DNA from 3 places in the Paenibacillus sp. FSL R7-0179 genome. Region 2 is predicted to be linked to each of the others. Evidence: a T-box and tRNA genes for the amino acid it is inferred to sense, from the RefSeq annotation. Region 2 holds a T-box; the other regions hold tRNA genes.
The links. The T-box of region 2 lies ahead of MKX63_RS08620 (glutamine--tRNA ligase/YqeY domain fusion protein). A T-box ahead of a tRNA ligase gene usually reads a tRNA of that ligase, here a tRNA-Gln.
Positions count from the first base shown of each region.

Region 1: it encodes a tRNA-Gln, which carries the amino acid that the T-box ahead of MKX63_RS08620 (glutamine--tRNA ligase/YqeY domain fusion protein) is inferred to sense. The anticodon was not compared.
Region 3: it encodes a tRNA-Gln, which carries the amino acid that the T-box ahead of MKX63_RS08620 (glutamine--tRNA ligase/YqeY domain fusion protein) is inferred to sense. The anticodon was not compared.

Region 1 covers NZ_JBBOCC010000002.1:21,098-23,336, reverse strand. The annotation lists gene MKX63_RS16950 (helix-turn-helix transcriptional regulator) at 1-118, opposite strand, end outside; tRNA gene MKX63_RS16945 (tRNA-Gly) at 517-587, opposite strand; tRNA gene MKX63_RS16940 (tRNA-Pro) at 605-678, opposite strand; tRNA gene MKX63_RS16935 (tRNA-Arg) at 823-899, opposite strand; tRNA gene MKX63_RS16930 (tRNA-Gly) at 910-984, opposite strand; tRNA gene MKX63_RS16925 (tRNA-Leu) at 992-1,075, opposite strand; tRNA gene MKX63_RS16920 (tRNA-Lys) at 1,092-1,167, opposite strand; tRNA gene MKX63_RS16915 (tRNA-Gln) at 1,194-1,268, opposite strand; tRNA gene MKX63_RS16910 (tRNA-Asp) at 1,364-1,441, opposite strand; tRNA gene MKX63_RS16905 (tRNA-Met) at 1,464-1,540, opposite strand; tRNA gene MKX63_RS16900 (tRNA-Val) at 1,573-1,648, opposite strand; tRNA gene MKX63_RS16895 (tRNA-Glu) at 1,765-1,839, opposite strand; tRNA gene MKX63_RS16890 (tRNA-Ser) at 2,002-2,091, opposite strand; tRNA gene MKX63_RS16885 (tRNA-Asn) at 2,095-2,170, opposite strand; rRNA gene rrf (5S ribosomal RNA) at 2,221-2,239, opposite strand, start outside.
Region 2 covers NZ_JBBOCC010000001.1:1,933,473-1,935,711, reverse strand. The annotation lists gene MKX63_RS08620 (glutamine--tRNA ligase/YqeY domain fusion protein) at 1-955, opposite strand, end outside; T-box leader at 1,037-1,300, opposite strand; gene MKX63_RS08615 (tetratricopeptide repeat protein) at 1,472-2,239, opposite strand, start outside.
Region 3 covers NZ_JBBOCC010000001.1:2,084,552-2,086,790, reverse strand. The annotation lists gene MKX63_RS09305 (monooxygenase) at 1-770, shown strand, start outside; tRNA gene MKX63_RS09300 (tRNA-Leu) at 873-951, opposite strand; tRNA gene MKX63_RS09295 (tRNA-Cys) at 980-1,053, opposite strand; tRNA gene MKX63_RS09290 (tRNA-Gly) at 1,061-1,135, opposite strand; tRNA gene MKX63_RS09285 (tRNA-Gln) at 1,142-1,216, opposite strand; tRNA gene MKX63_RS09280 (tRNA-His) at 1,236-1,311, opposite strand; tRNA gene MKX63_RS09275 (tRNA-His) at 1,360-1,435, opposite strand; tRNA gene MKX63_RS09270 (tRNA-Trp) at 1,463-1,536, opposite strand; tRNA gene MKX63_RS09265 (tRNA-Tyr) at 1,543-1,628, opposite strand; tRNA gene MKX63_RS09260 (tRNA-Thr) at 1,635-1,710, opposite strand; tRNA gene MKX63_RS09255 (tRNA-Phe) at 1,726-1,801, opposite strand; tRNA gene MKX63_RS09250 (tRNA-Asp) at 1,936-2,013, opposite strand; tRNA gene MKX63_RS09245 (tRNA-Met) at 2,036-2,112, opposite strand; tRNA gene MKX63_RS09240 (tRNA-Val) at 2,145-2,220, opposite strand; tRNA gene MKX63_RS09235 (tRNA-Glu) at 2,226-2,239, opposite strand, start outside.

The DNA.
Region 1 (2,239 bases), on a different contig from region 2:
CCCTGTAGATCGTTCTAATATTCACCTCGCACCTAAAGGCCAAATCTGCTGCAGTAATCCCGGGGTTCGACTGAATAGCGTTAATGATTCTAAAAATCCGTATTACTTTGTCTGTCATAACAAATGCTCCTCAGCTTCCAAGTAAGTGTTGCCTATGATCCAATAGTCCAATAGTTATACTATATCAGTTCTATAGAAACATAACGCCCTTCAATACTATTGCAATCCCGGCCATACAAGAAGATCGCCCTAGCGGGTGAAGGATACTGGTGCTAATACCACTCTAAACGGAGCTTACTTTTCTCCATCTCTCTGCCTTCTGGCTGCCATTTGACTGCTACAGCTTAGCCAAATTAACCATAGATACTCTGAATTCTATTGTGTTCGGTTTTCCGCATACATTCTCCTTATATAGCTCATCAGCAGCGAACGTATTCGATTTTTCGCATACATATCCGAATAGCAAAAAAGTCTGTCATCCCTATAGGGATGACAGACTCACGTGATACAGATATAAGCGGGTGATGGGAATCGAACCCACGCTATCAGCTTGGAAGGCTGAAGTTCTACCATTGAACTACACCCGCATAGGTGAAATGAAATATCGGGATGACACGATTTGAACATGCGACCCCCTGGTCCCAAACCAGGTGCTCTACCAAGCTGAGCTACATCCCGTTAATAATTAATGAAGTAGTAATGGCGCGCCCTGAGAGATACGGATGCAACGCATCCGATTGCGAAGTAATCCTATCGAAGCATATGCTCCAACGAACTCGTTCGAATCTGACGGACACTTAGATAATTCAAGGAAGCAATATATGGCGCGCCCTGAGAGATTCGAACTCCCGGCCTTTTGATTCGTAGTCAAACGCTCTATCCAGCTGAGCTAAGGGCGCAAAATCTATATGGAGCGGACGACGGGAATCGAACCCGCGACCCTCGCCTTGGCAAGGCGATGCTCTACCGCTGAGCCACGTCCGCAAAAACATGGTGCGCGTGAAGGGACTTGAACCCCCACGTCGTGAAACGCCAGATCCTAAGTCTGGTGCGTCTGCCATTCCGCCACACGCGCACACGTTACAAGAAAATGGTGAGCCATGAAGGACTCGAACCTTCGACACCCTGATTAAAAGTCAGGTGCTCTACCAACTGAGCTAATGGCTCTCATAAGAGAAACAATCGAAAATAGATGGCTGGGGATATAGGAATCGAACCTATGAATGACGGAGTCAAAGTCCGTTGCCTTACCGCTTGGCTAATCCCCAATATTATAATTAGCAAAATACTACGGAATCGGATGGATACTCTATACTTCGAGATATAGGATGCTCAATCCCTCATGTCTTAATACCAATTAAAATGGCGGAACCGACGGGATTCGAACCCGCGGTCTCCTGCGTGACAGGCAGGCATGTTAGGCCAACTACACCACGGTTCCAGGTTTAGTACTTTGTCAAGATTGGTTGCGGGGGCAGGATTTGAACCTGCGGCCTTCGGGTTATGAGCCCGACGAGCTACCGGGCTGCTCCACCCCGCGTCATTGTACAAAATCTATTCGGTTAAGAAAGATGGTGGAGGCTGAGGGGTTCGAACCCCCGACCCTCTGCTTGTAAGGCAGATGCTCTCCCAGCTGAGCTAAGCCTCCATATATGACTCGTTTGGGATACTCTTCACTCCGTTACGAGATTGCGAAGTATTCCTTACGATGCCTATGCTTCAACGAACCCAGGGAATTCTCATCCCATCATCCAAAGAAGAAAGTGGTGACTCGTATGGGATTCGAACCCATGTTACCTCCGTGAAAGGGAGGTGTCTTAACCCCTTGACCAACGAGCCATGCTGTAAATACATTTACTCTCATCCCCTTGCAGGGAGGTAACGCTACGGAGAGAGAGGGATACTCTTCACTTCGTTACGAGATTGCGATGTAGTGCTAACGAAGCTTATGCTCCAACGAACCACAGAGGGTTCTCATCCCCTTGCAGGGAAGTACAGCTACGGAGAGAGAGGGATTCGAACCCTCGAGACGCTTGTGGCGCCTACACGATTTCCAATCGTGCTCCTTCGGCCAAACTCGGACACCTCTCCATATGGCTCCCCGAACAGGACTCGAACCTGTGACAACTCGATTAACAGTCGAGTGCTCTACCAACTGAGCTATCAGGGAATATGTAAACAATTAGGCAAAAAAAATACCACAATGTGTGTGGATGGTCCGCTTGGCGGCGTCCTACTC
Region 2 (2,239 bases):
TCCCGATCTCCCGGACGAAATCCCTGATGCTCTCCGGCGTGAATCCCCGTCTGCGCAGTCCGCTGAGTGTTGGCAGCCGCGGATCATCCCAGCCGTCCACATAGCCCCCGGCAACCAGCTCCCGGAGATACCGCTTGCTGGTGACCACTCCCGTCAGGTTCACCCGGCCAAACTCCCTTTGCCTAGGGGCTTCAGGAATTTCCAGTTCCCGCAGCACCCACTCATACAGCGGCCGGTGATCTTTGAATTCGATCGAGCACAGCGAATGCGTCACTCCTTCCAGCGCATCCTGAATCGGATGAGCGAAATCATACATGGGATAGATACACCAGGCACTGCCTGTTCGGTAATGTTCTGCATGAATAATCCGGAACAGCACCGGATCTCGCAGATTCATGTTCGGCGAGGCCATGTCGATCCGCGCCCGCAGCACTTTGGCGCCGTCCGGGTATTCCCCCTCGCGCATCGCCCGGAACAACCGCAGGTTCTCCTGCGGCGTGCGGCTGCGGTAAGGACTGTCCTTGCCCGGCCCGGTTAAGCTTCCCCGGTAAGCCGTCACCTCTGCTACCGTCAGATCACAGACATAGGCTTTCCCCTTCAGAATGAGCATTTCTGCCCTGCGGTAGATCTCCTCCGAATAATCGGAGCCGTAGTAGACATGTTCTCCCGGGCTGCAGCCCAGCCATTCAAGATCACGGATGATCGCCTCCACGTATTCCTTATCCTCTTTGAGCGGGTTGGTATCGTCGAAGCGCAGGTGGAAGCGTCCGCCATATTTACGGGCGATTCCCACATTCGTGTGGATGGCAAAAGCACTCCCGATATGCAGATAGCCATTGGGCTCCGGCGGAAACCGGGTGCAAATCTCCCGGCTGAAGACTCCCGCCTCCACATCCTCTTTAATCAGCTTATCCATATAATTCTCCGGCAGAGCCGGTCCATTATTCTCTGTCATTCCAATCTCCTCCTGTTCATGGGTGGTACACCGCTTGATCTGGGTACAACAAAAAAGAACCTCACCTCCAAGACCGTAAGTCTTGGGGACGAAATTCTCGCGGTACCACCCCAGGTTTATTAATATGTCACCATATTAATCTCATCAAGTACGGCGCTGCCATCCGGCAGGGCTTATACTCTAGCTCTGTAACAGGAGCTCCTGTCGTACCATCCCCGGCTGCTGCCTGGTTCCGGTAAGCCGCTCAGAGGCTTGTTTCCATCCAGCCTTCCCTGCTCCTTCACACCAGCCGGAGCTCTCTGTGAGGGAAGAACCTGAATGTACTCTTCTCGTCATCGCGTTTAAATTATTGGATACAGAATATCAAATCTCACGCAGCGTGTAAAGGCCGGCTGCTTGCGGCAGGAAGACAATTACCCTAATGGATGTGCGATACTGGCGGTAGCCGGTTGGCCCATGGCCAACGTGCCTTTGCACCGTCCAATATAACCCCAGCCCAGAAGCTCCCCATCTACCCTACGCTTCGCTCAGCGCCGCCAGCAGCTCCAGTGCTTCCTCATGCTCCGGCTCGATCAGCAGGGATCTGCGCGTATAATCCAGCGCCGCCTCATCATCCTCCTGCTCATAGCTGCAGATCGCCAGGCAGTACAGCACGGTAATTACCGGCTCCTCCTCACTCGCCGCCAGCGAATGCTCCAGGAAGCGGCGGGATTCCCCGTACTGCTCCATCTCGAACAGCAGCAGGCCGCAGTCCAGCGCCAGATCATACTTTTGCGGCATCGGGTAGAAGCCCCGCCACATCCGGTCAATCCCCCGCTGAAGGTCCAGCAGCTCCTCGTCGCTGGCATCCGGCAGCAGCGCGGAGATCCGCTCGGCGCTCTGAATGAACAGCTCCGCGTCATATCCCCCCAGCCGCCAGAAGGCCAGGATCTGCTGCATGCCGATAGTGTCATAATTCTTGTCGATCCACACCTTCAGGCTGAAGAAATCATCCGGCCCGAACCGCTCGACAAACCGCCGGTAGGCCAGCCGGGTATGCGGATGCAGCATCGGCTCCTCCAGCATCAGGATGCAGCCCACATTGAGATTCTTATAATGATGCTGCGTGAACTGAGACTGTGCGCCTTTCCGCTCAAAAAAATGCACCAGCGCATGATAATTCGCCGTAAGCGAGATGCTGCCGTGGTGCATCAGCTTCGGCGGCTCGATAAATTCCCAGTTCTCCAGCCGGTGATCGCCCTTGTCGGCAGTGAGCAGCAGGAAGCTTCCCCGGGACAGTGCCCC
Region 3 (2,239 bases), 150 kb from region 2:
CGACCGGAAGTGACCTGGGATTGAACGATGTGAAATGGATGTCCCGATTCGGAAATGCTACGCGGCAAGCGGAACGCTATCGGAATGGCCGATTGTTCTTGGCGGGAGATTCGGCGCACATTCATTTTCCCGCTGGTGGACAGGGAATGAACGTCGGCTTACAAGAAGCGATGAACTTAGGCTGGAAGCTTGCAGGAGCAATCAAAGGCTGGGCTCCAGACTGGCTATTGGACAGTTATCATGCCGAACGTATTCCATGGAATACGGCCTTGCTCCGGAATACCGAGGTCCAGACCCTGCTTCTGGACGTGACGCCTCTCATCATGGAACTGCGAAGCATGCTGGCTAATCTGATTCAAATACCGGAGGCTAATTATCAAATCGCTGCACAAATTTCTGCCCTAGACGTACATTATGTACCCGACGCCGAAGCGCCTTCCCATCCTTTAAACGGGAAACGTTTCAAAGATCTAAGCTTAAAGCTGAAAGACGGGCAATTAATTAACTCCTACCCGCTCTTGCACAAAGGTACTTTTCTTCTGTTGCATTTCCATTCTGATGAACAGAATAGCGGTCAATGGGAAACGTATAGCAACCTTCAAGTGGTACATGCCTCTTTGACTGAGGCTGACGCAGATTGGAACGACGTCCACACGGCGCTGATTCGGCCGGATGGACATATTGCCTGGGCGATTTCTCTATCCGATCCCAATCCAATTCAAACCATAAAAGAAGGAATCATTCGCTGGTGCGGAGACATTACCGTGTAGTAATTCGCTTGAGGTGTGTAACAATAGATTTTGAATGATCCGAGAAAAATAAAAACGGCCCATTAGATGAAGAGTCTAATGGGCCGTTCCTTTTAAAAATAATACCGGCGAGAGGACTCGAACCTCCACGGTTTCCCACTCGATTTTGAGTCGAGCGCGTCTGCCATTCCGCCACGCCGGCGTATACATATACAATTCCTAAAAAATAATGGAGGTGCCACCCAGATTTGAACTGGGGATAAAGCTTTTGCAGAGCTTTGCCTTACCACTTGGCTATGGCACCGAAAAAATGGAGCGGACGACGGGAATCGAACCCGCGACCCTCGCCTTGGCAAGGCGATGCTCTACCGCTGAGCCACGTCCGCATATAATGGCTGGGGATATAGGAATCGAACCTATGAATGACGGAGTCAAAGTCCGTTGCCTTACCGCTTGGCTAATCCCCAACAACTTATTGAATAAAAATGGGGCGACTGATGGGTCTCGAACCCACGAATGCCGGAACCACAATCCGGTGCGTTAACCCCTTCGCCACAGTCGCCATATGAAGCTTTTAAGTTGTATTCCTATGTAATTCTTATAAAAGAAATGGGGCGACCGATGGGTCTCGAACCCACGAATGCCGGAACCACAATCCGGTGCGTTAACCCCTTCGCCACGGTCGCCATATGATTCTTTTATATGAAATTACTTGGCAGGGGCAGCAGGAATTGAACCCACACCAACGGTTTTGGAGACCGTTGTTCTACCTTTAAACTATGCCCCTAAAAAATGGTGGAGGCTGATGGATTCGAACCACCGAACACGTACGTGAGCAGATTTACAGTCTGATGCGTTTGGCCACTTCGCTAAGCCTCCACGGGATGGTGCCGGCGAGAGGACTTGAACCCCCAACCTACTGATTACAAGTCAGTTGCTCTACCAATTGAGCTACACCGGCATATTAAGTTGTATATGGTGGCGCGGGAGGGAATCGAACCCCCGACACAAGGATTTTCAGTCCTTTGCTCTACCGACTGAGCTACCGAGCCATAAAAGTGATTCTGTAAAGATGGCGGAACCGACGGGATACTCTTCACTACGTTACGAGATTGCGGTGTAATGCTAACGAAGCTTATGCTCCAACGAACCCATAATGGATTCTCATCCCTGAAGCAATTAAAGATGGCGGAACCGACGGGATTCGAACCCGCGGTCTCCTGCGTGACAGGCAGGCATGTTAGGCCAACTACACCACGGTTCCAGGTTTGGTACTTTGTGAAGATTGGTTGCGGGGGCAGGATTTGAACCTGCGGCCTTCGGGTTATGAGCCCGACGAGCTACCGGGCTGCTCCACCCCGCGTCATTGAACATAATCTATTCGGTTAAGATAGATGGTGGAGGCTGAGGGGTTCGAACCCCCGACCCTCTGCTTGTAAGGCAGATGCTCTCCCAGCTGAGCTAAGCCTCCATATATGACTCGTATGGGA